DNA from 3 places in the Kluyvera sp. CRP genome. Region 3 is predicted to be linked to each of the others. Evidence: predicted binding sites of a transcription regulator. Region 3 holds the regulator's gene; each other region holds the start of a gene.
The links. Region 3 encodes PurR, which represses purine synthesis genes. Its sites were predicted from a motif close to CANGCAAACGTTTGCNTG; they were not measured.
Positions count from the first base shown of each region.

Region 1 (10,523 bases), 1.4 Mb from region 3:
TCTCGTTTATCATTGCTTATATGGCCATGCTCTCAAGCCGTCAGCGGGCCATTCACGAGCGGGTGCGACGGATGGCCTTTATCGATCCCGTGGTCAATCTGCCCAATATGCGCGCCTTGAATCGGGCAATCGGCAAGACTCCATGGTCGGTACTGTGTTTCCTGCGTATGCCGGACCTCGAAGTACTCACGCGGCACTACGGTATTATGCTGCGTATCAACTACAAGCAGAATCTGGCGGAGTACCTGAGCGAGGTGCTGCGTCCTGGTGAAGGGGTGTACCAGTTGACCGGTAGCGACCTCGCCGTACTGCTGCATACGGAATCCTACAAAGAGCGCATTGAAGATCTCTATGCGCGTCTGAAGATGTTCCGCTATAGCTGGAACGGCATGCCGTTACAGCCGCAGATTGGCCTCAGCTACTGCTACATTCAATCGCCAGTGTCACACCTTTCGCTGATGCTGGGCGAGCTGAATACGGTGGCCGAGCTGTCGCTGGTGACCGACCGCCCTGAAAACCTCCAGCGGCGCGGCGCGCAGCATTTACAGCAGGAGTTGAAGGACAAAATCGCCATGATGGTCCGCGTTCAGCAGGCGCTGGAGAACGACCGTTTCCGCCTGATGGCGCAGCCGATCGTCGGCATTCGCGGCGATGATTATCACGAAGTGCTGTTGCGTATGTTGGGCGATGATGATGATGAGATGATCTCGCCAACGCTGTTCCTGCCAGTCGCCCACGAATTTGGTATGGCCTCGCGTATCGACCTGTGGGTACTGGAAAATACGCTGCGCTTTATGGCCAGCCGCCGGGCGACCAACCCGGGTATGCGGCTGGCGCTGAACCTGGCGCCATCAACGGCAAGCGGGCTAGGCTTTTCCAAACAGGTCGCGCTATTGCTGGAAGAGCATGGCATCGAAGCCTGGCAGTTGGTCTTTGAAATTACGGAAAGTCATTCATTGGTCAACGTTGAGCAGGCGCGTCGCACGCTGCGAGAGCTGCAGGAACTGGGCTGTCGGGTGGCGATAGATGATTTTGGTACCGGCTATGCCAGCTACGCCAGGCTTAAGCATATCAGCGCTGATATCCTCAAAATTGACGGCAGCTTTATCCGCAATATTGCTACCAGCAGTATGGACTATCAGATTGTGGCATCGATCTGCCATCTGGCGCGGATGAAGAAAATGCGCGTGGTGGCGGAATATGTGGAGAACGAAGAGATTCGTCAGGCGGCGATTGCGTTGGGTATTGATTACTTGCAGGGTTATAGCATTGGTAGGCCAGCTCCCCTTGAGGAGCTGGCGGCAGTGGAGTGCAAAAGCAGCGAATCAGGCCGCGACAACTTCGTCGGGCGCACGCTCCTCGGTGATTTTTAACAACCAGCCGGTGACGCTCTCCCAGTATTCCTGCTCTTTTTCCAAATCGAGCAGCACCAGCGCGTTCTGAGTAAACCAGTCGTGCGGGAAGCAGAGCGTCCAGTGGTTGGCTTCGGTCGTGAGCTTCAGCGTCGGCGGCGTGGTGGTTGCCTGACGCTGGTTGTTCAGCAGCACGCCCAGGCGTAGCAGCTGGATCATCGGCAGGAACTGCTTCTTCTTGAACAGGGTAAAGCGCGGCAGTTCGTCGAGCTTGATGGCTTTACGATGGAAGCGTACCAACGTCGCCATCAGGTACTGCTGCTCCTGATTGAACCCCGGTAGATCGCTATTTTGCAGAATGTAGGCGGAGTGGCGATGCATGCCGCTGTGATTAATATTCAGCCCCACTTCGTGCAGCATCGATGCCCATTTCAGCAGCGCGTTCAGCTGTGGGTTTCCCAGCTTCGGGTTTTGCTCCAGCCACTGATCGTACATTTGCATGGTGGTTTCGAGTACGCGCTGGGCCTGCTCGCGGTCGATATTGTACTGGTTTGCCAGGCTTTGCGCGGTGCGGCTACGCACGTCCTGATGGCGGAAGCGGCCTTCCATCTCATACAGTACGCCTTCACGCAGCGCGCCGTCAGACAGACGTAGCTCTTTAATGGCCAGCGCGTCGAACACCCCACAAAGAATCGCCAGCCCCGGCACAAACACGCCTTTACGTTCTTCGGAAAGTCCCGGCAGGCTCAGACTGCTGAAGTTCTTATACTTCAGCACTTCTTCCACCAGCTTCTCCAGGCGCTCAGGGGTGATGAAACCGTCTTTTTCGCCCATCTCGAGCAGCACTTCATGCGCGGCCTTAATGGTGCCGGAAGCGCCCATCGCCACGCTCCAGCCCTGGATGCGGAACTGCCATGCCAGCGTTTCCAGCTTTTGCACTGCCGCCATACGTGCGCGCTGGAAGTTCTCGCGGTTGATGGTGCCCGCCAGGAAGAACTGCTGGCCGAAACTCACGCACCCCATACGACGGCTTTCCACCAGCTTGGGTTCGAAATCTTCGCCAATCACCAGCTCCGTTGAGCCGCCGCCGATGTCGATGACCAGCTTGCGGCCTTTCTCCGGCTGCGTGTGCTCTACGCCCATGAAAATCAAACGGGCTTCTTCATTCCCGGAGATGATTTCAATCGGGTAGGGGATCACTTTTTCCGCGCGCTTGAGAAACTCGGTCGCGTTGGCGGCCTGACGTAACGAGTGCGTGCCCACGATACAGACGCTGGAAGGGGAGAAGCCTTGTAGTCGCTCGGCAAACAGTGACAGGCAGCTTAACCCGCGTTCCATGGCCTCTTCGCTCAGCATGTTGTTCTCATCCAGACCGTCAGCCAGATGAACGCGCTGTTTCAGGCGGCCGATGATCTGCATTGCTCCGTCGACGACGCGCGCAATGACCATGTGAAAACTGTTCGAACCAAGATCAACCGCCGCAAACTCCTGCGGCCGGGGTGCTTTGCTTTTTATTGGCATAGGTTAGTCAGGTTGTTCAAGTGATTTGATGTAATCGTAAATCGCCTGCTGCGAGCGGACCTTACGGCGGTTGCCGCGCGGAACATAGCGATTACTCAGTTCTTTATCAATAAAGCGGGCTTTCACCGTGTCGCTAAACAGAATATCGATAATATCGAGGATCCGTTGTTTGAGACGCGGATCGAGCAGCGGCGTCGCCACTTCAATACGGTAATCAATATTACGGGTCATCCAGTCAGCAGAGGAGAGATAAACGCGTTTATCGCCGCCGTTCTCAAAAATATAGATCCTGTCGTGCTCAAGGAAACGATCAACGATGCTGATCACACGAATATTTTCGCTGATCCCCTCTAATTCAGGGATCAAAGAACACATGCCGCGAATCAGCAGATTGACCTGTACGCCCGAACTGGAGGCCGCATACAGGCGATCGACCAGGCCTTTATCCACCAGGTTGTTGAGCTTGAGGGTGATCCCGGCTGCGATACCGTTTTGGGCGTTGGCGATCTCGCGGTCGATCATCTCGTACAACAGGCGGCGCGAGTTCTGCGGGGATACCAGCAGATAGTCGAAGCTCACCGGACGATAGGGGTTCTCAATAAAGTTAAACACCCGGCGCACTTCGTTGGTGATACGCGCGTCGGCGGTCAGCAGCGAGTAGTCGGTGTAAATACGCGCTGTTTTCTCGTTAAAGTTACCGGTGCCGATGTGGGCGTAACGCACCACATCATCGCCTTCTTTACGCGAGATGAGGAACAGTTTGGCGTGAATTTTCAGCCCCGGCGCGGAGAAGATGACATGAACGCCCGCTTCGGTGAGTCGCTTCGCCCAGTGAATGTTGGCCTCTTCGTCGAAGCGCGCCTGTAGCTCGACCACCACCGTCACTTTCTTACCGTTGTGCGCGGCGTGAATCATCGCATCGATGATGCGCGAATCTTTCGCCACGCGATAGATGTTGATTTTGATCGCCAGCACGCTCGGGTCGAAGGAGGCCTGACGCAGCAGTTCGAGCACGTGTTCAAACGTGTGGTACGGATAATAGAGCAGCACATCGCGCTCGCGAATGGCGTCAAAGCCGTTGCGGAACTTATCGAACCACAGGTGACGCAGGCGCGGCAGCGGTTTGTTGACCAGGTTGGCCTTACCGACGTTCGGGAAGCCGATAAAGTCCTTAAAGTTGTGGTAGCGGCCGCCCGGCACGATTGAGTCGTAGCGGGAGATGGTCAGCTTTTTGCGCAGCATTTCGACCATCGCATCCGGCATGTCGCGCTGATAAACAAAGCGCACCGGTTCGGCGGTGAGGCGCTGCTTGAGGCTGGAGGACATCAGCTCCATCAGGCTCGATTCCATTTCGTGCACCAGATCGTACTCGGCGTCACGGGTCATTTTCATCGAGTAGGCGTTGAGCGCATCGTAGTCGAAGAAGCCTTTGAAGATGTCGTCAAGGCAATAGCGCAGGATGTTATCCAGCAGAATCATCGGCTTGCGGCGACGTGGTGTCTCCGGCGGCAGATTAACGAAGCGCGGAACCTTATCAGAAGGAATTTCCAGCAGCGCGTAGTTGATCTCTTCGCCACGGATAATTTCCACCGCCAGATAGGTGTAATCGTCTTTCAGGAACTGCACCAGGTCGGTTTCGCGGTTCAGCAGAATCGGCGTGATGTGCTGGCGCAGGTGCTGCTTAAAGTAGTGACGCAGCCAGCCCTGTTGGTTGACGGACAGCTGGCGTTCGTTAATCAGGAAGATCTGGTTTCGCGCCATCTCCAGCAGCAGTTCGTTGTACAGTCCATCGAACTCCTGGTCGGCTTTCAGCACCCGGGCCTGGATTTTACTCAGCAGGTGGCGGGAATGTGTGGTAACACCCTGTTCTTCGCTGATGATGATGCGACGCTTCAGTTCCGCAAAGCGGACCTTATAAAATTCGTCGAGGTTGTTGGAGTAGATCCCCAGAAAACGCATGCGCTCAATCAGCGGGTTGCTTTTATCTGCCGCTTCCTGAAGGACGCGCTCGTTGAAGGACAACCAGCTCAGTTCTTTTTCGATGTACAGTTTTTCCTGACCCATTACTACTCACACTCCGGTTAATTCACGGGACGCGGCAAAGTCGTCTCACCGTTTATATTGCTAGCTTTGCCGGGTTATGTCCAACTGTGTCATCTTAGTATGACAGTTATCCGGTTTTGCCTAAGAAATTATTCGCTATCCGTTTTGATATGTAAGCTTTTTTTAGCCATTCTTCGTACCTGTGGTACGGATAAAAAGGCATAAAAAAGAGGGCCATAAAGGCCCCCTCATTGTGCGTATCGACGTGATATCACTCTTCCGCCGCGTAGCCCGCGGGCGGCAGCTGCACGCCGTCAAGCCAGGCGTGATTATCCTGCATCTTCAGGCGGCCATCGAGGAACCAGCCCACCACCAGCGGGTAGATAGCATGTTCCTGAACCTGCACGCGTGAAGTGATTTCCGCTTCGTCATCACCGTCAAAAACCGGTACCTTGGCCTGCAATATGACCGGCCCTCCGTCCAGCTCTTCGGTCACGAAGTGCACGGAAGTGCCGTGTTCCGCATCGCCGTTATCCAGTGCCTGACGATGGGTGTTCAGGCCGGGATATTTCGGCAGCAGGGAAGGGTGGATGTTGAGCAGTTTGCCCCGATAGTGCTGTACGAATTCAGCGCTCAGGATGCGCATGTACCCCGCCAGCACCACGACATCCGGCGCGTAGGCGTCAATCTCGTGCATCAGCTCGCGGTCGAACGCCTCGCGGCTGGCGAACTGGCTGGCAGACAGGGCATGCTGAGGAATACCCGCAGAGCGTGCGCGCTCAAGGCCGAAGGCGTCGGCCTTATTGCTGAATACTGCCCGGATGGTGCCATGAATCCTTTTCTGCTCACAGGCATCAATGATGGCCTGTAAGTTGCTGCCGTTGCCGGAAATCAGCACCACGATATTTTTCATTTACTCGATGACCACACGCTGTTCGGAATCCGTGGCTTTGATATAGCCGATTTTCCACGCGTTTTCACCTTTTTCGTTCATCAGGGCGATGGCTTTATCGGCCTGATCCGCCGCCAGGGCGATCACCATGCCGACGCCGCAGTTAAAGGTGCGGTACATTTCATGACGGCTAACGTTACCGGCATCCTGCATCCAGTTGAACACCGCAGGCCACTGCCAGGAGGACTCGTCGATCACCGCCTGGGTGTTGTCCGGCAGTACGCGCGGGATGTTTTCCCAGAAGCCGCCGCCGGTCAGGTGGGCGATGGCGTGAACGTCGACGTTCGCAATCAGCTCAAGAATGGATTTCACGTAAATGCGGGTCGGCGCCAGCAGATGGTCGGCCAGAGTTTTGCCTTCCAGGATGGTGGTGTCCGGGTTGCAGCCGCTGACTTCAACAATTTTGCGCACCAGCGAGTAGCCGTTGGAGTGCGGGCCGCTGGAGCCCAGCGCGATCAGCACGTCGCCATCGGTGACTTTGCTGCCGTCGATGATTTCAGATTTTTCGACCACGCCCACGCAGAAACCCGCCACGTCGTAATCTTCGCCGTGGTACATGCCCGGCATTTCAGCGGTTTCACCGCCGACCAGCGCACAGCCGGACTGCAGGCAGCCTTCGGCGATGCCGTTGATCACGCTTGCCGCCGTGTCGACGTCCAGCTTGCCGGTGGCGTAATAGTCGAGGAAGAACAGCGGCTCGGCGCCCTGAACCACCAGGTCGTTGACGCACATGGCGACCAGGTCAATGCCGATGGTGTCATGACGTTTTAAATCCATCGCTAAACGTAACTTCGTGCCAACGCCGTCAGTGCCAGACACCAGCACCGGTTCACGATATTTTTGCGGCAGCGCACACAAGGCACCGAAACCGCCTAGTCCACCCATCACTTCCGGACGGCGCGTTTTCTTCACCACCCCTTTGATACGGTCAACCAGAGCGTTTCCTGCGTCAATATCAACACCGGCATCTTTATAGCTGAGAGAGGTTTTGTCGGTCACTGCAAGTCTCCACGCATTTGCGATAGCAAGAAAAATCGGCGCAATTCTATCAGTACAGGCAAACGTTTGCGAGCCTATTCTGCACCCAATTTTTCGCCTGCGTATTTTGCTGCGATTCCATCATTAAATTGGTCAAATATGATACTGCTCACGAAAATGAAACCGGGTACACCCTTGTCCTTGCATCCTCTCTGATGAATCCACATCATAGTAATGAAACCGGTTTCTGTTTTTGTTGCATAGCGCCCGGTAAGCGATCTGAAAATGGCCAGAAGGGATTGAATGGAATGAAAATTGCTGCCTTTGATATTGGGGGTACGGCGTTAAAAATGGGGGTGGTCGCCGACAGCGGCGAGCTGCTGGAAAAGGGAAAACAGCCTATCACTGACAGCGATGGCGAGCAGATTCTCGCGGCGATAGCAGGCTGGATCACCGCCCATCCCGAATGTGAAGGCGTCGCCATCAGCGCGCCTGGCTACGTTAACCCGCATACCGGCTATATCGAAATGGGCGGCGCGATTCGCCGCTTCGACAACTTTGCCATTAAAGACTGGCTTGAGGAGCGCACCGGGCTGCCCGTCGCTATCGAAAATGACGCCAACTGTGTGTTATTGGCCGAGCGTTGGCAGGGCAAAGGGGCCGAACTGTCCGATTTTCTGGTGCTGACCATCGGTACCGGCATCGGCGGCGCCATTTTCTGCAACAATCAGCTGGTGCACGGCGCGCGTTTTCGCGCTGGCGAATTCGGTTATATGCAAACTTCACGCCCCGGCTCTCGCGACGTACGCCGCTACTCCATGAACGAAAACTGTACCCTGCGCGTACTTCGCTATCGCTATGCGCAGCATCTTGGCAAAACGCTGGAAGAGGTCACCGGCGAGGAAATTTTCGACCGCTTCGACGCGGGCGATGTCGTCTGCCAGCGCCTGGTCGCCGAATTTTTCAACGGCCTGGGCACTGGCCTCTATAACCTGGTGAACCTGTTCGACCCGCAGACGATTCTCATCGGCGGCGGCATTGTTGAACGTCCCGGTTTCCTGGCGCTGATGCGCGAGCACCTTGCCTGGTTTGGCATTGCCGACTACATCGATACCGTCAGCCACGGCAACGACGCCGGGCTTATTGGCGCGGTTTACCATTTCAATCAGCACTATTCGCAGCGACAACTTACTGATTAACGAGGGAAAGATATGTCTGGATTTAAAGCTGGGTTTCTCTGGGGCGGCGCGGTCGCAGCACATCAACTGGAAGGCGGCTGGAAAGAGGGCGGCAAGGGGGTAAGCGTCGCGGACGTGATGACGGCGGGTGCGCACGGCGTGCCGCGTGAAATTACCGACGGCGTGCTGCCGGGGAAAAATTACCCCAACCATGAAGCCATCGACTTCTACCATCGTTATAAAGACGACCTGAAGCTATTCGCTGAGATGGGCTATAAATGCTTCCGTACTTCTATCGCCTGGACGCGTATTTTCCCGAACGGCGACGAGCTGACGCCAAACGAAGCGGGCCTGCAGTTCTATGACGATCTGTTCGATGAGTGCCTGAAGCTGGGGATTGAGCCGGTTATCACGCTGTCGCACTTTGAGATGCCGTATCACCTCGTCACGGAATACGGCGGCTGGCGCAACCGTAAGCTGATTGAATTCTTTGTCCGCTTCGCCAAAGTGGTGTTTACCCGTTACCAGCACAAAGTGAAGTACTGGATGACGTTTAATGAAATCAACAACCAGGCCAACTACCACGAAGATTTCGCACCGTTTACCAACTCTGGCCTGAAGTACCAGCCGGGTGAGGATCGCGAGCCGGTGATGTACCAGGCGGCACACTACGAGCTGGTGGCCAGCGCCCTGGCGGTGAAGGCGGCGCGTGAAATCAACCCAGCGCTGCAAATTGGCTGCATGATCGCCATGTGTCCTATCTATCCGCTGACCTGCGCGCCGAACGACATGATGATGGCAATGAACGCCATGCATCGCCGCTACTGGTTTACCGACGTGCACGTGCGCGGTAAGTATCCGCAGCACCTGCTGAACTACTTCCAGCGTCGCGGTTTTGCGCTGGATATCACCGATGAAGACCGTCAGGCGCTCACTGAGGGCTGCGTCGACTACATCGGCTTTAGCTACTATATGTCGTTTGCCACCAAGGCCACCGAAGATAACCCGCAGCTCGACTACGACGAAACCACCAGCCTGGTTTCCAACCCGTACGTGCAGAAGTCCGACTGGGGCTGGCAGATTGACCCGGTGGGCCTGCGCTACTCGCTGAACTGGTTCTACGATCACTATCAGCTGCCGCTGTTTATCGTGGAGAACGGCTTTGGCGCCATCGACGTGCTGGAGAGCGACGGTACGGTGAACGACCAGTATCGTATCGACTATCTCTCCGCGCATATCGCTGAAATGAAAAAAGCGGTCGTGGAAGATGGCGTGGATCTGATGGGCTACACGCCTTGGGGCTGTATCGACCTGGTATCCGCGGGCACCGGCGAGATGAAAAAGCGCTATGGCTTTATCTATGTCGACAAAGACAACGAAGGCAACGGTACGCTGGCGCGCAGTCGTAAAAAATCTTTTGCCTGGTATCAAAAGGTGATTGCAACCAACGGCAGCGAGCTTTAACTCGCTGAATAGATAAAATAAAACCCCGCTCGTCGGGGTTTATTTTTATCCTGTCTTATACTGACAGATGCGCCATTCGCCGTTTTGCTTGATCCTGGTCAATCATCATAGGTATGGCGCAGCCGAAAAAAAGCGGTATAATCCCGCGATTTTTTTTGTGGCTGCCCCATCTAAAGGAGAAAGAGAATGAAGATTGTGGAAGTTAAACACCCACTCGTCAAACACAAGCTGGGCCTGATGCGTGAGAACGACATTAGCACCAAACGCTTCCGTGAACTCGCCTCCGAAGTCGGTAGCCTGCTGACTTATGAAGCCACTGCCGGTCTGGAAACGGAAAAAGTGACTATCGAAGGCTGGAACGGCCCGGTAGAAATCGACCAGATCAAAGGTAAGAAAATTACCGTTGTGCCAATCCTGCGTGCAGGTTTGGGGATGATGGATGGCGTACTGGAAAACGTCCCAAGCGCGCGTATCAGCGTGGTGGGTATGTACCGTGACGAAGAGACGCTGGAGCCGGTACCGTACTTCCAGAAGCTGGTTTCCAACATTGATGAGCGTATGGCGCTGATCGTTGACCCGATGCTCGCGACCGGCGGCTCCGTTATCGCCACTATCGACCTGCTGAAAAAAGCGGGCTGCTCCAGCATCAAGGTGCTGGTGCTGGTTGCTGCGCCGGAAGGTATCGCGGCGCTGGAGAAAGCGCATCCGGACATCGAGCTGTACACCGCATCGATCGACCAGGGGCTGAATGAGCAGGGATACATCATCCCGGGCCTCGGCGATGCCGGCGATAAGATTTTTGGTACCAAGTAAACGAAAAAATAAAAAGAGCCGACTTTGATAGTCGGCTTTTTTTTGAATAAAAAACCCAGACTAATAACACAGAGGAAAACACAATGACGCGCCGCGCAATTGGGGTAAGTGAGAGACCACCGCTTTTACAGACCATCCCGCTTAGTTTGCAGCATTTATTCGCCATGTTTGGCGCAACCGTGCTGGTGCCCGTGCTGTTCCACATTAACCCAGCCACCGTGC
Region 1 is NZ_CP082841.1:4,882,949-4,893,471, reverse strand. It holds gene K7B04_RS23165 (EAL domain-containing protein) at 1-1,373, shown strand, start outside; gene ppx (exopolyphosphatase) at 1,326-2,873, opposite strand; gene ppk1 (polyphosphate kinase 1) at 2,877-4,937, opposite strand; gene purN (phosphoribosylglycinamide formyltransferase) at 5,188-5,829, opposite strand; gene purM (phosphoribosylformylglycinamidine cyclo-ligase) at 5,830-6,867, opposite strand; gene bglK (beta-glucoside kinase BglK) at 7,155-8,045, shown strand; gene K7B04_RS23135 (6-phospho-beta-glucosidase) at 8,058-9,488, shown strand; gene upp (uracil phosphoribosyltransferase) at 9,675-10,301, shown strand; gene uraA (uracil permease) at 10,385-10,523, shown strand, end outside.
Region 1: the regulator PurR is predicted to act here: its motif matches at 6,923-6,940, upstream of purM (phosphoribosylformylglycinamidine cyclo-ligase).

Region 2 (10,523 bases), 1.2 Mb from region 3:
GGGTAGCGAACTTGAGCCGAAAGACGTGCTGAAGTTCCGTGACTCTAAAAAGTATAAAGATCGTCTGGCATCCGCTCAGAAAGAGACGGGTGAGAAAGACGCGCTGGTGGTCATGAAGGGCACCCTGCATGACATGCCGGTTGTCGCTGCGGCCTTCGAGTTCTCCTTTATGGGTGGCTCTATGGGTTCCGTGGTTGGCGCGCGCTTTGTGCGTGCCGTTGAGCAGGCGCTGGAAGACAACTGCCCGCTGATCTGCTTCTCCGCATCCGGCGGCGCGCGCATGCAGGAAGCGCTGATGTCCCTGATGCAGATGGCGAAAACCTCTGCTGCGCTGGCGAAAATGCAGGAACGCGGTTTACCGTATATTTCCGTGCTGACCGACCCAACCATGGGCGGCGTTTCCGCCAGCTTCGCGATGCTGGGCGACCTGAACGTCGCGGAACCAAAAGCGCTGATCGGCTTTGCCGGCCCGCGCGTTATCGAACAGACCGTGCGTGAGAAACTGCCGCCGGGCTTCCAGCGCAGTGAATTCCTCATCGAAAAAGGCGCGATCGACATGATCGTTCGCCGCCCGGAAATGCGTCTGAAGCTGGCCAGTATCCTGGCGAAGCTGATGAACCTCCCGGCACCGAACCCGGACGCGCCGCGCGAAAGCGTGGTGGTACCGCCGGTACCGGATCAGGAACCAGAGGCCTGATGATGTAAAGGGCAGGGCCGGTTGGCGCTGCCCTTTTTGCTATTATTCACCGTTGAAAGTTGCGGGCACCATGGACAAACATCTTATTCCTCAGGCCACGTCGCCCCTGGCTACGTGGCTTTCTTATCTGGAAAACCTCCATTCAAAAACCATCGATCTGGGGCTGGCTCGCGTCAGCCAGGTTGCGGGTTCGCTCGATGTGCTGCAGCCGGCACCGTTTGTTTTCACCGTCGCTGGCACCAATGGCAAAGGCACCACCTGCCGCACGCTGGAAACCATTCTGATGGCGGCGGGCTATAAAGTGGGCGTTTACAGTTCCCCGCATCTGGTGCGCTACACCGAACGTGTCCGCGTACAGGGAGAGGAGCTGGCGGAAAGCGCCCATACGGCTTCGTTTGCCGCGATTGAGGCGGCGCGTGGCGACACCTCGTTAACCTATTTTGAGTACGGCACGCTCTCGGCGCTGTGGTTGTTCAAACAGCAAAACGTTGACGTGGCGATTCTCGAAGTGGGCCTCGGCGGGCGGCTGGACGCCACCAACATTGTTGATGCCAACGTCGCGGTGGTGACCAGTATCGCGCTGGACCACACCGACTGGCTGGGCCCGGATCGTGAAAGCATTGGCCGCGAAAAAGCGGGCGTGTTCCGCGGCGGGCGACCGGCGGTGGTGGGGGAACCTGATATGCCGCTCACAATTGCCGACGTCGCGCAGGAGAAAGGCGCATTGCTGATGCAGCGTGACGTCGACTGGCGCTATACGGTGGGCGAGCACAGCTGGAGCTTTAGCGACGCGCAGGGTGAACTTCGCGAGCTGCCGTTGCCGAATGTCCCGCAACCGAATGCCGCCACCGCGCTGGCCGCGCTGCGCGCCAGTGGGCTTAAGGTGAGCGAAGAGGCTATTCGCGAGGGCATCGCCAGCGCGATTCTACCGGGCCGATTCCAGACCATCCAACTGCAGCCTCGCGTGATTCTCGACGTTGCGCATAACCCGCATGCCGCAGGCTACCTTGCCGGGCGTCTCAAATCATTGCCGAAAACCGGGCGAGTACTGGCGGTTATTGGTATGCTGCATGATAAAGACATTGCCGGTACGCTGGCATGTCTGGAAAGCGTCGTCGACAGCTGGTACTGTGCGCCTCTCGAAGGACCGCGCGGTGCGACAGCAGAGCAGCTGCGCGAACATCTGCGCGCGGGTGCCGTTTATGGCAGCGTGGCGCAGGCGTGGCATGCCGCAATGGCGGACGCCGCGCCGGAAGATACGGTGCTGGTGTGTGGGTCTTTCCACACCGTAGCGCATGTGATGGAAGAGTTAGACGCGGGGAGAGCCGGTGGCAAGTAAGTTTCAGAACCGTCTTGTCGGGACGATAGTGTTGGTTGCTCTGGGGGTCATTGTGCTGCCAGGGCTGCTTGACGGGCAAAAAAAGCATTATCAGGACGAGTTTGCGGCTATCCCGTTGGTCCCTAAACCAGGCGATCGCGATGAACCGGATATGTTGCCGACGGCGACTCAGGCGTTGCCTGCACAGCCGCCGGAAGGCGCAGCGGAAGAAGTTCGGGCAGGCGATGCCGCGGCGCCGTCGCTCGATTCCAGCCGCCTGGCGGTAAACGGTAATGGCGATCTGGAGCAGATCCCACCGACTGCCGAACCGATAAAGCCGAAACCCGTAGAAAAACCGAAGCCGCAGCCGAAGCCGGTGACGGAACAGGTTGCCGCCACGACGCCGCCGCCAAAAGCGGCGCCGGAAGAGAAACCCGCGCCGGTGGGCAAAGCCTACGTGGTGCAGCTTGGTGCGCTGAAGAACGCCGACAAGGTTAACGAAATCGTAGCCAGCCTGCGCGGTGCGGGCTACCACGCTTTCACGTCGCCTTCGACGCCGGTTCAGGGTAAAATCACCCGAATTCTGGTCGGCCCGGATGCTTCGAAAGATAAGCTGAAAGGTTCGCTTGGCGAGCTTAAACAGCTGTCGGGGCTGAGCGGTGTGGTGATGGGGTATACGCCGAACTAAGGCGTGGGGTCTTCCCCTCACCCCGGCCCTCTCCCCAGAGGGGCGAGGGAGAAAGTCGGCGCCAGGCTCATCGACGGCTCCCTACGGTCCCCTCTCCCCTCTGGGGAGAGGGTTAGGGTGAGGGGCCACAAACAACGCCAAAAGCGACCAGAAAAACGATGGCGTTGAATATTTTTTCAGCGCCATTTTTTATTTATGCCAGGGAAGGAAATCCCTACGCAAACGTTTTCTTTTTCTGTTAGAATGCGCCCGAACTGGATGACAGGGCGTAAAATCGTGGGACAAATATGGTCTGGATTGATTACGCCATTATCGCGGTGCTGGGCTTTTCTTGCTTAGTGAGCCTTATCCGTGGCTTCGTTCGTGAAGCGCTATCGTTGGTCACGTGGGGTTGTGCTTTTTACGTAGCCAGCCATTACTACACTGACCTGTCTGTCTGGTTTACGGGCTTTGAAGACGAACGGGTTCGAAATGGGATTGCTATTGCGGCGCTGTTTATCGCGACGCTCATCGTCGGCGCTATCGTCAACTACGTGATAGGTCAGCTGGTGGAGAAGACCGGTTTGTCGGGTACCGACAGGGTATTGGGCGTCTGCTTCGGCGCGCTGCGCGGGGTGCTGATTATCGCCGCTATCCTGTTCTTCCTCGACACTTTTACCGGCATGGCAAAAAGCGAAGACTGGCAGCAGTCGCAGTTTATCCCCTATTTTTCGCCGGTTATCAGATGGTTTTTTGAATACCTTCAAAGCTCGTCAAGTTTCTTGCCCAAAGTATAAGCTTTGGGTCGTTGCTTAACGAGGAAAAGACGTATGTGCGGTATTGTCGGTATCGCCGGTGTCATGCCGGTAAACCAGTCGATTTATGATGCGCTAACGGTGCTGCAGCACCGTGGACAGGATGCCGCTGGCATCATCACCATTGATGCCAACAACTGTTTCCGGTTGCGTAAGGCGAACGGTCTGGTGAGTGATGTCTTTGAAGCCCGCCACATGCAGCGTATGCAGGGCAATATGGGTATTGGCCACGTGCGGTACCCAACGGCGGGTAGCTCCAGCGCCTCTGAGGCTCAGCCTTTCTACGTGAACTCCCCATATGGCATTACGCTGGCGCATAACGGTAACCTGACCAATGCGCACGAGTTACGTCAGAAACTGTTCGAAGAAAAACGCCGCCACATCAACACCACCTCTGATTCAGAAATCCTGCTCAATATCTTCGCCAGCGAGCTGGATAACTTCCGTCATTACCCGCTGGAAGCCGATAACATTTTTGCCGCCATCGCGGCGACCAATCGCCAGATTCGCGGTGCGTACGCCTGTGTGGCAATGATTATCGGCCACGGCATGGTGGCTTTCCGCGACCCGAACGGCATTCGTCCGCTGGTGCTGGGCAAACGTGACGTGGGCGATGGCCGCACCGAGTATATGGTGGCCTCCGAAAGCGTGGCGCTGGATACCCTTGGCTTTGAATTCCTGCGTGATGTTGCGCCGGGCGAAGCGATTTACATCACTGAAAAAGGGCAGCTGTTTACCCGTCAGTGCGCCGATAACCCGGTCAGCAACCCGTGCCTGTTCGAGTACGTTTACTTTGCGCGTCCGGACTCCTTTATCGATAAAATCTCCGTCTACAGCGCCCGCGTGAACATGGGTACCAAGCTTGGCGAGAAGATTGCGCGCGAGTGGGAAGATTTGGATATCGACGTGGTCATTCCAATTCCGGAAACCTCCTGCGATATCGCGCTGGAAATCGCCCGTATTCTGGGTAAACCGTACCGCCAGGGGTTTGTGAAAAACCGCTATGTGGGCCGTACCTTTATCATGCCGGGCCAGCAGCTGCGTCGTAAATCCGTACGCCGCAAGCTGAACGCTAACCGCGCCGAGTTCCGTGATAAGAACGTGCTGCTGGTGGATGACTCCATCGTGCGCGGCACCACCTCTGAGCAGATTATCGAGATGGCGCGTGAAGCCGGGGCGAAGAAGGTTTACCTGGCCTCTGCGGCACCGGAAATTCGTTTCCCGAACGTTTACGGTATCGATATGCCGACCGCTAACGAGCTGATTGCTCACGGGCGTGAAGTGGATGAGATTCGCCAGATCATTGGCGCCGACGGTCTTATCTTCCAGGATCTTGACGATCTGATTGACGCGGTGCGCGCGGAGAACCCGGACATTCAACAGTTTGAATGCTCGGTATTTAACGGTGTGTACGTGACCAAAGACGTTGACCAGACCTATCTCGACTTCCTCGACTCACTGCGTAACGACGATGCGAAAGCCGTTCAGCTGCAGAATGAAGTCGAGAATTTAGAGATGCATAACGAAGGGTAAATCAGGACATGCCGGATGGCGACGCGTCGCGTCTTATCCGGCCTACGGTCCACCCTCGTTGTAGGCCGGATAAGGCGTAGCCGCCCTCCGGCTTTTTTATTGTTACGCCTCGTCCACCCAAATCCGCATTTCGCCCTCGACACGGTTGGCCCAGCTAAACCACGGAATAAAGGTTAAGGTCTGCTTTTCGACCACCGTCTGACGATTATCAAAGCTGTACAGCGGTTTCTCTTCCAGCGCCGTCGGGACACGTAGCCCCTCCGCCTGCAGTAGCACTTTACCTTTCAGTACGCCGACGCCCTGAATTTCGCGAAACGCACTTGTTTTCGGCAGCGACAGGTTGTGCAACTCTGCGCCGTTATCTGCTTCTTCCAGGCAGTAGACCAGCGGCCCGCGCTGAATCGCCACTTTACCGGCAGCGTGGCGCACCAGCGGGTTGGCGTAAACCCGGCGGATGGTCATCGGTAGTTGCAGCGTAATCACGTCGCCTTCCTGCCATTGGCGGTGCAGATGCAAATAGCCTTTGATGGTTTCGCCCTGCGCGGCTTCACCGTTCACTTTTACCTGAGGTGATTCACACCATTCCGGCAGGCGCAGCGCCAGCGTATGTTCAACCGTCTGCGGCTGGCTAAAGCGGATCGTGACCTGCTCATCCCACGGATAGTTGCCCTCAATTTTTAGCGCCAGCGTCCGATCGTTCATCGTGAACTGCGCCTCGCTACCGGCGTAGAAGTTGATAAACAGGGCGTCCTGCCGCGGAGTGAAGAGGTAGTGGCCAATGGCGACCAGCGTGCGGGCGATGTTCGGCGGGCAGCAGGCGCAACCGAACCAGCGCTGGCGAACGGGTTTGATATGGTCGTAAATGTGGTTATGCGGAATGCTTTTCGGGTGCGTTTCCAGTGGGTTAACGTAGAAGAAGTGCTTGCCGTCCAGCGCCATGCCGCCCAGCACCGTGTTGTAGAACGCGCGCTCCATGACGTCGGCGTAGTGGGCGTCGCCCTCCATCTCCAGCATGCGGCGGGCAAACATCATCAGGCCGATGGAGGCGCAGCTCTCGCCGTAGGCGGTGTCGTTCGGCAGGTCGTAATCGCTGGTGAAGGCTTCGCCGATACCCTGCGAGCCAATGCCGCCGGTGATGTACATGCGGCGCTGCACCATATTGTTCCAGATGCGCAGGCAGGTCTGGCGCTTCTCTTCATCCTTAGTCATGCGCGCGATATGCGCCAGGCCGGTCATCAGATATACCGAACGCACCGCGTGGCCGACGGCTTCGTTCTGCTCTGACAGCGGCTTATGCGCGTGGGTATAGCTTTTATCTTTAATCATTCCCGGCCATGCATCGCCCCAGCCGATCCAGTGCCGGGTACCGCCGCGTTTTTCAAACTCAATATCGTAGTAGTACGGCTGCTGGCCGCGCTCCTCGACGAAGAAACGGGCCAGCGCCTGGTATCGCGGTTCCCGGGTGACTTCGTACAGCCGCATCAGCGCCAGCTCGATTTCCGGGTGCCCCGGATAGCCGCGCAGCTGGCCGTCGTTCGGGCCAAAAACGGTGTCGATATGATCGGCAAACCGGCAGGCAATTTCCAGCAGACGGCGCTTACCGGTGGCGTTGAAGAACGCCACGGCGGCTTCGAACAGATGTCCGGCGCAGTACATTTCGTGGCACTCGGCGACGTTGGTCCAGCGCTGGCCCGGCTCTTTAACGGTGTACCAGGTGTTGAGGTAGCCATCTTCGCACTGTGCTTGCGCCAGCAGCTCAATCACTTCATCGGCGGTCTGTTCAAGCCGGGCATCCGGCTTCTGGCTCAGCGACCAGGCAACCGCTTCCAGCCATTTGGTGACGTCACTGTCCTGGAAGACCATGCCGTAAAACTCGCCCTGTTCAAGCCCGGCGGCGATGCGATAGTTCGCCAGCGCATGGCTCGGCTCGGCCTCCGGAAGATTGTCATTAAGCGCTTCCCACTGATAAGGGATCACCACATCGCGGATCAGCCGCTGATATTCGCCCAGAAATGGGTCGGTGACGGTAATACGGTTCAGATCGGCTTCAATCACATCAGACTGCATCATGTTTACCTCAAGAAATGTGTGAATGTCTTTGGTGAAGATCGGTAGAAATACGTTTCATCATCGGGCCGTTCAGACGGCACTTCAGCAGGCACAGGGCGAGGACAAAGTGGAACAGCGCTGGAACCAGGCTTTGCAGCAGGGTAATGCCATGAATAGACGCTGGCGTCTGGTTCCCCAGCCCTGGTTGGTAGGCCACCATGATCAGGATCAGGCTGATAATGCCGCCGGAAGAGGCCCAGGAGAGCTTGATGAAAAAGAGGTTAAAGGCGAAGTTCATGCCGGAGGAGCGCACGCCGGTTTTCCATTCGCCGTAGTCGTCGGCGAAGGCCATAATCGAGAAGTGCAGCGGCAGGGTGAAGCCCTGAATCACGCTGTTAACCGCAATGCAGATCAGCCAGAGTATCTGGAACTGCGGGCCGGTGGGCAGGAAGTACATACCGACGCCGAAAGCGACCAGCACCAGGTTGGTCCAGTAGTACAGACGTACCATATCCACGCGGCGGGAGAGCGGATTGACGATCACCGCGCCAGCGATCCCAGCAATCGTCAGAATGCCGAAGAACAGCGACATGTAGGCCGCACTGCCTTGCAGCACGTAGGAGATAAAATACATATAGCCGCCGCCGCGGATGCACAGAATGTTTACCAGCAGGAACGACATAATGAGCATCATCAGCAGTTGATCGTTTTTACGCAGCCCCTTCAGGTGTTCGCGGAGGGTGAAATTGCCCGCCAGCGATAAGGGGACGCGCTCTTTTACCCAGAAAAAGCACAACAGGAAGAGCACCATGCCGATGGTGCACAGCACGGTTACGCCATACTGATAACCCTTCGCCAGGTTGCCCTGACCAAAGAATTCCACCATCCACGGCAGACCCACGGAGACGAGGAAACCGGCAATGCCGCTTAACACGAAGCGCCAGGACTGACAGGACATCACCTGATCGTGGCGGTTGGTGATGGCGTTAATCAGCGCGCAGTAAGGCACGTTGTTGGCGGTATAGCCGATGGAGAGCAGGAAATAGGTGCCGAACGCCCACGCAATTTTCATGTTTGCGCTCATGTCCGGGACGGTAAACGTCAGGATACCAATCACGCCAAGCGGTACGGCTGTCCACAGCTGCCACGGACGAAAGCGCCCCCAGCGGCTGCGGGTGCGGTCGGCAATCACGCCCATTACCGGGTCGGAAATCGCGTCGAAAATTCGCAGCGTAAAGAACATCGCGCCGACGATAGCCGGGCTGAGCCCAAAGACGTCGGTATAGAAAAAAAGTAAAAAGCCGCTTATCAAATCTGAGATGCAATGCCCGCCAGCATCGCCTAATCCATAGCCTATCTTTTCGCGGGTAGAGAGCGTCTCTCCCGCATCAACGGTCTGGACATCGGTATCCAGGTTATCAGCAATGGTCATAACCAATCCTCGAACAGGGTGTGATGATTCAAAAAGTCATTACGGCGTATCTCTGACGAATTTTTAGTAAATAACTAGCGGCGTTGAGGATAGAACCTGGGCCAGATGTGGGTATATAACGTAGATTTCAAATGGTGAAATTGATCTTGTTTTTACTATAAATAAACTAAAAATAGTGATTATCATCACAATCCGTGTTGAATGGAGAGGGTTTTGCGCCGACAGGAACACATATTGGTACTGAATATTAAAATGTTTAGTAAAAATAAAACTTAAGATTGCAGGGGGGATGACCACGCGTGATACTCTTTGTCCCGTCAGGCCGTTAATGAGGTAAAGCGAAGGATGGTGAAGAAAACCCGAATCAAAGACATTGCCAGCGCGTGCGGCGTCTCGATTGCGGCAGTTTCTCGTGCGCTGAAAGGGCAGCCGGGGCTGAGCGATGAAACGCGACAGCGTATTCTGGCGATTGCCCAGGCGGAAGGGTACGACTTCAGCCGCCTGCGCAGCGGGCGCATCAAGCGGCTGCTGTTTTTGCTGCACCGCGAACACAATATCGCCAGCGCGCTGCCGTTCTACTCCACGGTGATGCTCGGCGTGGCGGACGCCTGCCGTGAAAACGACATCGCGATGAGCTTCCAGCCTATTGGCCCGGAAGACGCGGTGGCGGATCTGATTAATCTGCACCAGCCGGACGCGTTAATCTGCGCGGGATATCTTGAACCTGAGGTATTGGCAGCGTTACGCCAGTCGGCGCTGCCAGTGGCGCTGGTCGATCTGTGGGCGGCCGACTTTCCCTGCGTGAACCCGGATAACTACCACGGCGGCTTTGTGGCAACCCGCCATCTACTGGAGCAGGGGAGAACGCGCATTGCGTTTCTGGGCACGTCTCAGCGCCACTACAGTATTCGCCAGCGCGTCGAGGGCTACCAGCAAGCGTTATTCGATGCCGGTCTGGTTCTGCCCGCGGCCTACCGCATTGAGGTGCCGCCGGTGAAGGATATCGAGCAGGCGCTGGTGGAGGGGATGTCACAGCTGTTGGCGCTGGCGCAGCCGCCGGATGCGATTTTCGCCTACAACGACGTGGCGGCGCTGGTGGCAATGCGCGAATGCGCGCGCCGGGGGATTCGCGTCCCGGAAGACGTGGCGATTGTCGGTTTCGATGATATCGACGCCGCGGCCTGGGCGCATCCGCCGCTGTCGACGGTGGCCGTCGATAAACGTGAGTTGGGGCGTGATGCTTTCCAGTTGTTGCTTGGCGAGGAGAGCGAAAGAAATCTGCTGCTGCCGGTAAGGCTGGTGGCCCGCGAAAGTTCTGTGACCGACGCCAGCGCGTCACGGTTGCGTCTGGCGCCGTAATCCGGCAAAGTTGGCGCCATTACGGATACAAGGCGGTCAGCGTGAAACGACTCATCATTGGAATCTCCGGCGCCAGCGGCGCCATTTACGGCGTGCGTATGCTTGAAGTGCTGCAATCTGTACCGGATGTGGAAACGCATCTGGTGATGAGTCTGGCGGCACGACAGACGCTATCGCTGGAAACGGACCTGTCGCTGCGTGAGGTTCAGGCACTGGCCGACGTCGTACACGACGCGCGGGATATTGCCGCCAGTATCTCCTCCGGTTCGTTCAAAACGGCGGGCATGGCGATTTTACCCTGTTCCATCAAGACCCTTTCCGGCATTGTGAACAGCTACACTGACGGCCTGCTGACGCGCGCTGCCGACGTGGTGCTGAAGGAGCGTCGCCCGTTGGTGCTGTGCGTGCGTGAAACGCCGCTGCATCTGGGGCATTTGCGGCTGATGACTCAGGCGGCAGAGATAGGCGCCGTTATCATGCCGCCGGTGCCGGCGTTCTATCATCGACCACAAACGCTGGATGACGTCATCAACCAGACCGTTAACCGGGTGCTCGATCAGTTCGATATCGCGTTGCCGGACGATCTGTTTACCCGCTGGTCGGGAGCCTGACCGCGCACGAAAAAGCGCGCTTAATGTATCTTTTGCCCTGTT
Region 2 is NZ_CP082841.1:4,712,438-4,722,960, reverse strand. It holds gene accD (acetyl-CoA carboxylase, carboxyltransferase subunit beta) at 1-697, shown strand, start outside; gene folC (bifunctional tetrahydrofolate synthase/dihydrofolate synthase) at 768-2,036, shown strand; gene dedD (cell division protein DedD) at 2,026-2,703, shown strand; gene cvpA (colicin V production protein) at 2,991-3,479, shown strand; gene purF (amidophosphoribosyltransferase) at 3,513-5,030, shown strand; gene K7B04_RS22355 (beta-L-arabinofuranosidase domain-containing protein) at 5,133-7,100, opposite strand; gene K7B04_RS22350 (MFS transporter) at 7,108-8,511, opposite strand; gene K7B04_RS22345 (LacI family DNA-binding transcriptional regulator) at 8,857-9,870, shown strand; gene K7B04_RS22340 (UbiX family flavin prenyltransferase) at 9,912-10,481, shown strand.
Region 2: the regulator PurR is predicted to act here: its motif matches at 2,919-2,936, upstream of cvpA (colicin V production protein).

Region 3 (10,523 bases):
TGGAACTCCTCGTCATTGAATAAACGACCGCCCCCCAGGCATGACCAGGCCATCGGACGGATACGCAGTTGTTGCAGCTGATCCAGCGTGCCATCCAGCAGCGTAGACTGGTGAATCGGCGAAATTTCAACCTGATTCGTCGCCAGCGTAAAGGGCAGACGCGACTGCAGCAGCGCGAACTGCGCAGGGGTAAAGTTAGAGACGCCGAAATGACGTACTTTGCCGCTCTGGTGCAGTGCGGTGAACGCCTGCGCCACTTCATCCGCATCCATTAGCGGGTCCGGACGGTGAATCAACAGCAGATCGATCACATCCGTCGCCAGGTTACGCAGCGACTGCTCAGCGCTGTGAATGATGTGGTTACGATCGGTAATGTAGTGACCCAGCGCATGCTCTGGCTTGGCGGTGGTGGCGATACCGCACTTGGTGACAATTTCCATGCGCTCGCGCAGATGCGGCGCCAGCTTCAGCGCTTCACCAAACGCCGCTTCGCACTGATAGCCACCGTAAATATCCGCGTGATCGACGGTCGTCACGCCGAGATCCAGGTGTTCCTCAATAAAGCTCACCAACTGGCGCGGGGACATGTTCCAGTCCATCAGACGCCAGTAGCCCATCACGAAACGTGAAAATTCCGGGCCCTGAGGCGCCAGGGTAATACGTTGAACCATAACCACTTCCTCAATGAAAAAATATCAATCGAGTATACGCACTTTTGCGCTTAAAACAGTGAGGGCTGCTGAGGTTCTTCCGCGTCGGGCGCTTTACCTGCGCGCAATTTGCGCAGTAGCCGCTGACGGCACAGCCGCAGCACCTCCTGTTTTTGCGCATCGCTCATATTCTGCCAGTGAAAACGCTCATCGCGGCTGCGAAAACAGCCACGGCAGAAACCGCGTTCATCCGACTGACAAATTCCCCGGCACGGACTTTGAACCGGGAAGAACTCCAGTTGCTCCGCCACCTTAGCCCCCTATTTACCTCGTCATCCCTTCATTGAAGACGTTTAATTCAGCGGGCGCAACTTTTCTCCCGTTTGATGCGCGCCAGACGGCATTTTCAAAAATTCATTTGCATTAGACCAATCGGTCTATTACAGTGCCTATCATGAGCAAATCGATTGAACATGATACCCGTGAACACATTCTGGCTACCGGCGAGCGTCTTTGCATGCACCGCGGTTTTACCGGAATGGGTCTGAGCGAACTCCTGAAAACGGCAGAAGTGCCTAAGGGCTCGTTTTATCACTATTTTCGTTCAAAAGAGGCGTTTGGCGTGGCCATGCTGGACCGGCATTTTGCCGACTATCACCAGCGGCTGGTGCAGCACTTTACGCAAGGCGCGGGAAACTACCGCGACCGCCTGCTGAACTACTACCAGCACACGCTCGAACAGTTTTGCCAGCAGGGGTTGATTAGCGGCTGTCTGACCGTGAAGCTCTCTGCTGAAGTGTGCGATCTTTCCGAAGATATGCGCGCTGAAATGAATAAAGGCGCCAGCCAGATTATGGTTTTGCTGGCGCAAGCGCTGGAAAATGGCCGCCGTGAAGGCTGCCTGACGTTCAACGGCGAAGCCGAAACCACAGCCCAGGTGCTCTACTCTCTGTGGCTGGGGGCGAACCTGCAGGCGAAAATTTCGCGCAGCTCGGCACCGCTGGAAAGCGCGCTGACGCACGTCAGGAATCTGATTGCCACGCCGGAGTGATCCCGGCGTTTTTATTTCCTATACCACTAGACGACCGGTCTACTCAGGAGTCACCATGTCGCAAGAAAAACTGTTTACCCCACTGAAAGTGGGTGCGGTTACCGCCCCGAACCGCGTGTTTATGGCCCCGCTGACGCGCCTGCGCAGCATTGTACCGGGCGACATTCCTACTCCGCTGATGGCGGAATACTATCGCCAGCGTGCAAGCTCTGGCTTGATTATCACCGAAGCCACTCAGATTTCCGCTCAGGCGAAAGGCTACCAGGGCGCTCCGGGTCTTCACAGCCCAGAGCAGATTGCCGCCTGGCAGAAAATCACCGCTGGCGTTCACGCCGAAGACGGACGTATCGCCGTTCAGCTGTGGCACACCGGTCGTATTTCGCACAACAGCCTGCAGCCAAACGGTGAAGCCCCGGTGGCACCGTCTGCGCTGAGCGCCAATACCCGTACCTCGCTGCGTGACGAAAATGGCCACGCGATTCGCGTCGATACCTCGATGCCACGCGCGCTGGAAACCGCAGAAATCCCGGGGATCGTCAACGATTTCCGTCAGGCCATTGCCAACGCGCGTGAAGCCGGTTTCGACCTGGTAGAGCTGCACTCTGCGCACGGCTACCTGTTGCACCAGTTCCTCTCTCCTTCCTCTAACCACCGTACCGATCAGTACGGCGGCAGCGTTGAAAACCGCGCCCGCCTGGTGCTGGAAGTGGTTGATGCCGGTATTAAGGAATGGGGTGCCGAGCGTATCGGTATCCGCGTCTCGCCAATCGGCACCTTCCAGAACGTCGACAACGGCCCGAACGAAGAAGCCGATGCGTTGTATCTGATTGAAGAACTGGGTAAACGCGGCATTGCTTACCTGCACATGTCCGAACCTGACTGGGCCGGCGGCGTGCCGTACAGCGACGCGTTCCGCGAAAAAGTACGTGCCCGTTTCCACGGCCCGATTATCGGTGCGGGCGCCTATACGCCAGAAAAAGCGGAAGCGCTCATTGAAAAAGGATTAATCGATGCCGTGGCCTTTGGCCGCGACTATATCGCTAACCCGGACCTGGTCGCGCGTCTGCAGCGCAAAGCCGAGCTCAACCCGCAGCGCCCGGAAAGCTTCTACGGCGGCGGTGCGGAAGGTTACACCGATTATCCTACGCTGTGATCCTGCATTGATAGCGGCGGCGTTCCGCCGCTATACTAGTGAGATTATTCATAAGTAAGGACGAGGGATATCATGCGTTTACTGCATACCATGCTGCGCGTCGGCGATCTGCAACGCTCCATTGATTTTTACACCAAAGTTCTGGGCATGAAGCTGCTGCGCACCAGCGAAAACACCGAATACAAGTACTCTCTGGCATTTGTCGGTTACGGCGAAGAGAGCGACGAAGCGGTGATCGAGCTGACCTACAACTGGGGCGTGGATAAATACGAGCTGGGTACGGCCTATGGCCATATCGCCCTCAGCGTTGATAACGCCGCGGAAGCCTGCGAACGCATTCGCCAGAACGGCGGCAACGTAACCCGTGAAGCTGGCCCGGTAAAAGGCGGCACCACGGTGATTGCGTTTGTGGAAGATCCGGACGGTTATAAAATCGAACTGATCGAAGAAAAAGATGCCGGTAAAGGTCTCGGCAACTGATTCTCCTCGGGTGCGCGAGCGCACCCGTTTTTTACCCGCCTTTCCAAGCCGCGGCAAAATTTGCCATAATGCGCGCTACTTTTTCTGAGTTAAGAGATTCTGATGTCCGACAATGCGCAACTTAATGGTCTATGCGACCGTTTTCGTGGGTTTTATCCTGTAGTCATCGATGTGGAAACTGCCGGATTCAATGCCAAAACGGATGCCCTGCTCGAAATAGCGGCAATTACGTTGAAAATGGATGAGCAAGGCTGGCTGATGCCGGACACCACGTTACACTTCCACGTTGAGCCGTTTGAAGGTGCCAACCTCGAACCGGAAGCACTGGCGTTTAACGGCATCGACCCCAATAATCCACTGCGCGGCGCGGTAAGCGAATACGATGCTCTGCATGCCATCTTCAAAATGGTGCGTAAAGGCATGAAAGACAGCGACTGCAACCGCGCGATTATGGTGGCGCACAATGCCACTTTCGATCACAGCTTTATGATGGCCGCAGCCGATCGCGCCTCGCTTAAGCGCAACCCGTTTCACCCCTTCGTCACCTTTGACACCGCCGCGCTAAGCGGGCTGGCGCTGGGGCAAACGGTGTTGTCTAAAGCCTGCATCGCTGCGGGCATGAATTTCGACAGCAGCCAGGCCCACTCTGCCCTGTACGATACCGAGCAGACGGCGATCCTGTTTTGTGAAATCGTCAACCGCTGGAAGCGCCTGGGCGGCTGGCCGTTGCCCATCGCGGCTGACGAGTAGCGGCATAAAAAAAGCGACCCATGGGTCGCTTTTTTGTTTCAGTGCCTGTTAGCCAATTACTCTGCTTTCGGCTCTTCCGCATATTTCGCTGCGGTTTCTTTGATCAGCGGCTGCAATTCACCACGCTGATACATTTCAATGATGATGTCGCAACCGCCGACCAGCTCGCCGTCAACCCACAGCTGCGGGAATGTCGGCCAGTTGGCATATTTTGGCAGCTCCGCACGAATGTCCGGGTTCTGCAGGATATCAACATAAGCAAAGCGTTCGCCACAGGCAGACAGTGCCTGAACGGCCTGCGCAGAGAAGCCACAGCTTGGCAGCTTCGGGGAACCTTTCATGTACAGCAGGATCGGGTTTTCAGCGATCTGGCGCTGAATTTTTTCAATTGTTTCGCTCATTGTCTTGCTTCCTCAAACTTCTTTTTACGGCAGTAGTCCACCATTGTAGCGTTTTGCGGCCTGAACAGAAAATAACATTTTATTCACGCCTTACTATTTTATCGTCTGATGAGAGAAGTTGCCTTATAAATATGTGTTTATCGGCAGGCGGATAAAAAACTTGTTCATTTTTTAACTGAACCTGTATCAAATGATGTTTTTTTTTGCACTTGCTAACGAAACAGCGTTTTAGAGTGAAAAACACTATTAACATTTCGTGTTTTTATGGATTAGAATCGTTGAGTTTTGTAAACCATACCCAGGCAAGGATATTTAGCCTGCATACTCAGAGGGTTGTTCAGTGGCGCAGATAAAAAAATGGTCGTTCACGCTCTGTGCATTGTTGTTTACATCATTATCCTTCACGCCGTTGGCGCATGCTACAGGGCATGCCAAAACACCCACGGCGCAAAAGTCGCTTCCCGTAAAAGGCAGCGAACGTAAGAAAAAGAATACGGTCAGCAAATCCAACACCAAGAAAAAGACCGCCACTACCGTTACGAAGAAAAAAACCACATCGGTTGTCGCTAAAAAAGCGGCCCCCACCTCTCGCAAAACCGCCAACGTGGTGACCACCTGTAAGACGACGCGTAAAGGCCATAAGAAAACCTGCACCACTAGCCCGGTAGAAACACAACCCACCACGATTGCGCAGGCACACAAGGTTCGTGTCCAGAAAGCGCAGAAAACCGCGATGAACAAACTGATGGGTCAGTTGGGTAAACCTTACCGCTGGGGGGGGAACTCACCGCGTACAGGCTTCGATTGCAGCGGCCTGGTTTACTATGCGTATAAAGACCTGGTAAATATCCGCATTCCCCGCACCGCGAACGAAATGTATCACTTACGCGATGCCCGCCCGGTGAACCGTAGTGAACTGGAAAGCGGCGATTTAGTCTTTTTCCGTACCCAAGGCCGCGGCACCGCCGATCACGTCGGCGTATATGTCGGTAACGGCAAATTCATTCAGTCGCCGCGTACCGGTCAGGATATTCAGATTACCTCGCTCAGCGAAGATTACTGGGTCCGCCATTACGTTGGCGCCCGCCGCGTGGTGACCCCGAAGACCATTCGTTAATCACTTACCCCGTTTGTTAATAAACGGGGTAAGCTTATCTTTTCTCTCACCTTTTAATTTGCTACTCTATCCATACTCAATACAGGGTTATTGAGAGTACACAATAATAAAAGGAGAGTAGCAATGTCGTTCGAATTACCTGCATTACCGTATGCCAAAGACGCTCTTGTTCCACATATTTCCGTGGAAACGCTCGAGTATCATTATGGTAAACACCACCAGACTTACGTTACCAACCTGAACAACATGATCAAAGGCACCGCGTTTGAAGGTAAAACGCTGGAAGAGATCGTGCGCACTTCTGAAGGCGGCGTGTTCAATAACGCAGCTCAGGTCTGGAACCACACTTTCTATTGGCACTGCCTGGCGCCAAATGCCGGTGGCGAACCGACCGGTGCTGTCGCAGAAGCCATTAATAAATCCTTCGGCAGCTTCGCAGAGTTCAAAGCGCAGTTCACCGATGCCGCTGTGAAAAACTTCGGCGCTGGCTGGACCTGGCTTGTGAAGAAAGCAGACGGCTCTCTGGCCATCGTGTCGACCTCTAACGCGGGCACTCCGCTGACGACCGACGCCAAGCCGCTGCTGACCGTTGACGTGTGGGAACATGCTTACTATATCGACTACCGCAATGCGCGTCCGAACTACCTCGAGCACTTCTGGGCTCTGGTTAACTGGGCATTCGTAGCTGAAAATCTGTCAGCATAAGTAGCAAAAAACCCAGCGTCGCAAAGCTTCGCCGGGTTTGATTGATTAACGCAGAGGGAAACGCCTTCTGCGTTTTTTTGTTACTGGCTGGCGAAGGCCTCTTCACCATGACGACGGCCGCTCATGAACACCACCAGCAGGGCCAGCGCGGCGACAATCGCCCCCATCACCGGCACAAAGCTGTAGCCCAGTCCACCGGAAATCACCGCCCCACCGGCCACCGCACCCAACGCGTTACCCAGATTAAACGCCCCAATATTGACCGAAGATGACAGCCCCGGCGCTTCGTGCGCCACACGCATGACACGCATCTGTAACGGCGGTACCACGGCGAAGGTTGCCGCGCCCCACACCACCATGCTGAACGCGGCACCGACCTGTGTTTGCGCAAGGAACGGTATGGCCAGCATGATAGCCATTAACAGCAGCAGGAACCCCTTCAGCGTGCCGCTGACTGAACGGTCAGCAAATTTGCCACCGAGGTAGTTACCGATAGAGAACCCAACGCCAATCAGCACCAGCATCAGCGTAATGAAGCCCGGCGTCGCATCCGTGATCGTATGCAACACCGGTGAGATATAGGTGTAAAGCGTAAACATCGCGCCAGCGCCGAGTACGGTGGTCAGCAGTGCGGAAAGCACCTGTGGGCGCACCAGCACCGACAGTTCACGTTTCACATCAGGTTTTTCACCCGCCCCCCCCTTCGGCAAGGACAACCACAGACCGATAATGGCGATAATCCCCAGTCCCGCAGTCGCCAGGAACGACATACGCCAGCCGATTGTTTCACCCAGCCAGGTTGCTGCCGGCACGCCGCCAATATTGGCGATCGTCAGACCCATAAACATCGTCGCCACCGCGCTGGCCTGCTTATGTTTCGGCACCACGCTTGCCGCTACCACTGAACCCAGGCCAAAGAACGCACCGTGGTTCAGGCTGGTAATAATGCGCGACAGCATTAAGGTGGTGTAGTCCGGCGAGATGGCCGACAGCACGTTGCCAAGGGTAAAAATGGCCATCAGAAAGATCAGCGCGTTGCGGCGGGCACGATGAGAAAGCAGCAGCGTCATCAGCGGCGCACCGACCATCACGCCAACCGCATAGGCGCTAATCAGCATACCGGCAGCCGGGATCGAGACGTCAACGCCCTTTGCGATGACCGGCAGTAACCCCATCGGCGAGAATTCGGTGGTCCCTATGCCAAAAGCCCCAATGGCCAGCGCGAGTAAGGGAAAATTGATTTTCATGCAAAAGCTCCGATTGGCCGCACGACAGACGCGGCATGGCAATATAGGGCAAAAGCATGACATTAATCACAGAAAAGCAGAAGTGTACAAAACAGCAAAAGATTATTGCTAATTTGCTAACAATCAGACATGAGGGCGCGAACGCCCCCTCATGGAAGAATCAATGCAGAACAGCGGTAAGTCCAGCGGCGACGATCAACGCCAGCACAATAACGGTCGTGGTGAGTGACATCTTAAGTTCGGTACTCATCAATTTTTCTCCTTTTTATGACCACAGCAAAACTGAGCTCACTCATTTTTGCACAGATAATCGTAAAAATCTTCACAGATTTAGCAGGATGTTGGTTTTTGCTCTTCCACTTTGCGTCCGGATACGTCAAAATTCGACGCTTATTTATAAGCGTACCGGCCATTGACCCCCTCCTGTCGTCCTGTATCGTTTTCCTGGCGAACCGCAATCCACAAAATTGCGTCAGGGTGTATAAAGGCAAACGTTTTCGTTTCGAGTTTATCAGGGGCAGGCCAGGGTCTGGAGTGAGATGGAATGGCAACAATTAAAGATGTAGCGAAGCGCGCAAACGTTTCCACTACAACCGTATCACATGTAATTAACAAAACGCGTTTTGTCGCCGAAGAGACGCGGGAAGCGGTGTGGGCAGCGATTAAAGAGCTGCACTACTCGCCAAGCGCCGTTGCCCGTAGCCTGAAGGTCAACCACACCAAATCGATTGGTTTGCTGGCGACCAGCAGCGAAGCGGCCTACTTTGCTGAAATTATCGAAGCCGTTGAGAAAAACTGCTTCCAGAAGGGCTATACCCTGATCCTTGGCAACGCGTGGAACAATCTCGAGAAACAACGCGCCTACTTGTCAATGATGGCGCAAAAACGCGTTGATGGCCTGCTGGTGATGTGTTCCGAATATCCGGAATCCCTGCTCTCAATGCTGGAAGAGTATCGCCATATTCCAATGGTGGTGATGGACTGGGGCGAAGCCAAAGCCGACTTTACCGACTCGGTCATCGACAACGCCTTCGAAGGCGGCTATATGGCGGGACGTTATCTGATCGAACGCGGCCACCGTGATATCGGCGTCATTCCTGGCCCGCTGGAACGTAACACCGGCGCAGGACGCCTGGCTGGCTTTATGAAGGCCATGGAAGAAGCGCAAATCAATGTTCCGGCAAACTGGATAGTCCAGGGTGACTTCGAGCCGGAGTCTGGCTATCGCGCTATGCAACAGATTCTCTCCCAGCACCCGCGCCCTACCGCTATCTTCTGTGGCGGCGACATCATGGCCATGGGCGCGCTTTGCGCCGCCGATGAAATGGGGCTGCGCGTGCCGCAGGATATTTCGCTGATCGGGTATGACAACGTGCGTAACTCACGTTTCTTTACCCCGGCGCTGACCACCATTCATCAGCCGAAAGACTCACTTGGTGAGACGGCCTTCAATATGCTGATGGATCGTATCGTCAGCAAGCGCGAAGAGTCGCAGTCGATTGAGGTGCATCCGCGCCTGATCGAGCGACGTTCCGTGGCCGACGGCCCGTATCGCGATTACCGTCGTTAAGGGTTAACTGTGGGCGTCCTGAACGGGCGTCCGTAGCCACTCATCGTTTAGCGTCTCGCTATCCCCCAAATATTCCAGCAGCCAGCTTAATGCCGGCGACGCTTCGCTCTGTTGCCAGGTCAGACAACAGGCTGCATCCGGGAACGGATTCTCCAGTTCCAGCGCAACCCACTCTCCGCTTTCCAGCCACGGCTGCGCCAGATGTCCCGGCACCATCGCCGCACAAAGTCCGGCAGAAATACAGGTCTCCGACGACGACCAGTCCGGCACCACCACCCTCTTCTGGTTATCAAGCAGCCAGGTCGTTCGCTTGGGTAGCGACCGTGAGGTGTCTTCCCGTACCAGCGACGGCCAGTTGCGCAGCACGTCATCGCTCAGCGGCCCATCCATCTTCGCGAGCGGATGCGTACTGGCCACCACGCAGTGCCAGTTGAGCATGCCCATGTCGCGAAAGGCAAAACGGCCACCAACCGGGATGGCCTGCGTCGCGCCAATCGCCAGCTCCACGCGCCCATCCGCCAGCGCATCCCAGACGCCGTTAAACACTTCCTGATAGACAATCAGTTCGACGTCGCTGAAGTGGCGATAAAAATCGACAATCAGCTGACGGGTGCGCTGAGGTTTCACGATGTTATCAACGGCAATCGCCAGCTGGCCGCGCCAGCCGTTGGCAATCTGCTGACACTGCTGACGGGTGATCTGCATTTTTTTGATAACAGAACGCCCTTCTTTGAGAAACCATGCTCCCGCAGGCGTTAATTCAACATCCCGATGGCGACGTTCAAACAACGGCACCGCCAGCCATTCCTCAAGCTGTCGCACCGTATAGCTTACTGCAGAGGGCACCCGGTGTAGCTCCTGCGCCGCGGCGCTAAAGCTACCGTTGCGCGCGACCGCATCAACCACTTCCAGAGAATATTCAGACCACATTTTCTGCCTGCAAAAAATTTGAATCCATGCCTCAAATATTAGCGTTTCACAACCGGGAATGCACTCTCTACACTCAGCGGCACAGTGTGAACTACGATAAAAAAGGCAATTTATGCAACCTGGGAAAGGATTTTTAGTCTGGCTCGCGGGACTGAGCGTGCTGGGCTTCCTGGCTACCGATATGTACCTACCGGCGTTCGCCGCCATTCAGCAAGACCTGCAAACGCCGGCATCCGCCGTCAGCGCGAGCCTGAGTCTGTTCCTCGCGGGTTTCGCCGTGGCGCAGCTACTGTGGGGGCCGCTGTCTGACCGCTATGGCCGTAAACCGATCCTGCTGGCCGGTTTGACCATTTTTGCCATCGGCTGCCTTGGCATGCTGTGGGTTCGCGATGGTACCACCCTACTGGTGCTGCGCTTCGTGCAGGCGGTTGGCGTTTGCGCCGCCGCGGTGACCTGGCAAGCCATGGTT
Region 3 is NZ_CP082841.1:3,499,277-3,509,799, reverse strand. It holds gene K7B04_RS16640 (aldo/keto reductase family oxidoreductase) at 1-671, opposite strand, end outside; gene K7B04_RS16635 (DUF1289 domain-containing protein) at 722-961, opposite strand; gene K7B04_RS16630 (TetR/AcrR family transcriptional regulator) at 1,105-1,701, shown strand; gene K7B04_RS16625 (alkene reductase) at 1,757-2,854, shown strand; gene gloA (lactoylglutathione lyase) at 2,927-3,334, shown strand; gene rnt (ribonuclease T) at 3,437-4,084, shown strand; gene K7B04_RS16610 (Grx4 family monothiol glutaredoxin) at 4,141-4,485, opposite strand; gene K7B04_RS16605 (C40 family peptidase) at 4,826-5,602, shown strand; gene sodB (superoxide dismutase [Fe]) at 5,726-6,307, shown strand; gene K7B04_RS16595 (MFS transporter) at 6,388-7,554, opposite strand; gene K7B04_RS16590 (YnhF family membrane protein) at 7,715-7,804, opposite strand; gene purR (HTH-type transcriptional repressor PurR) at 8,099-9,124, shown strand; gene punR (DNA-binding transcriptional activator PunR) at 9,128-10,054, opposite strand; gene punC (purine nucleoside transporter PunC) at 10,167-10,523, shown strand, end outside.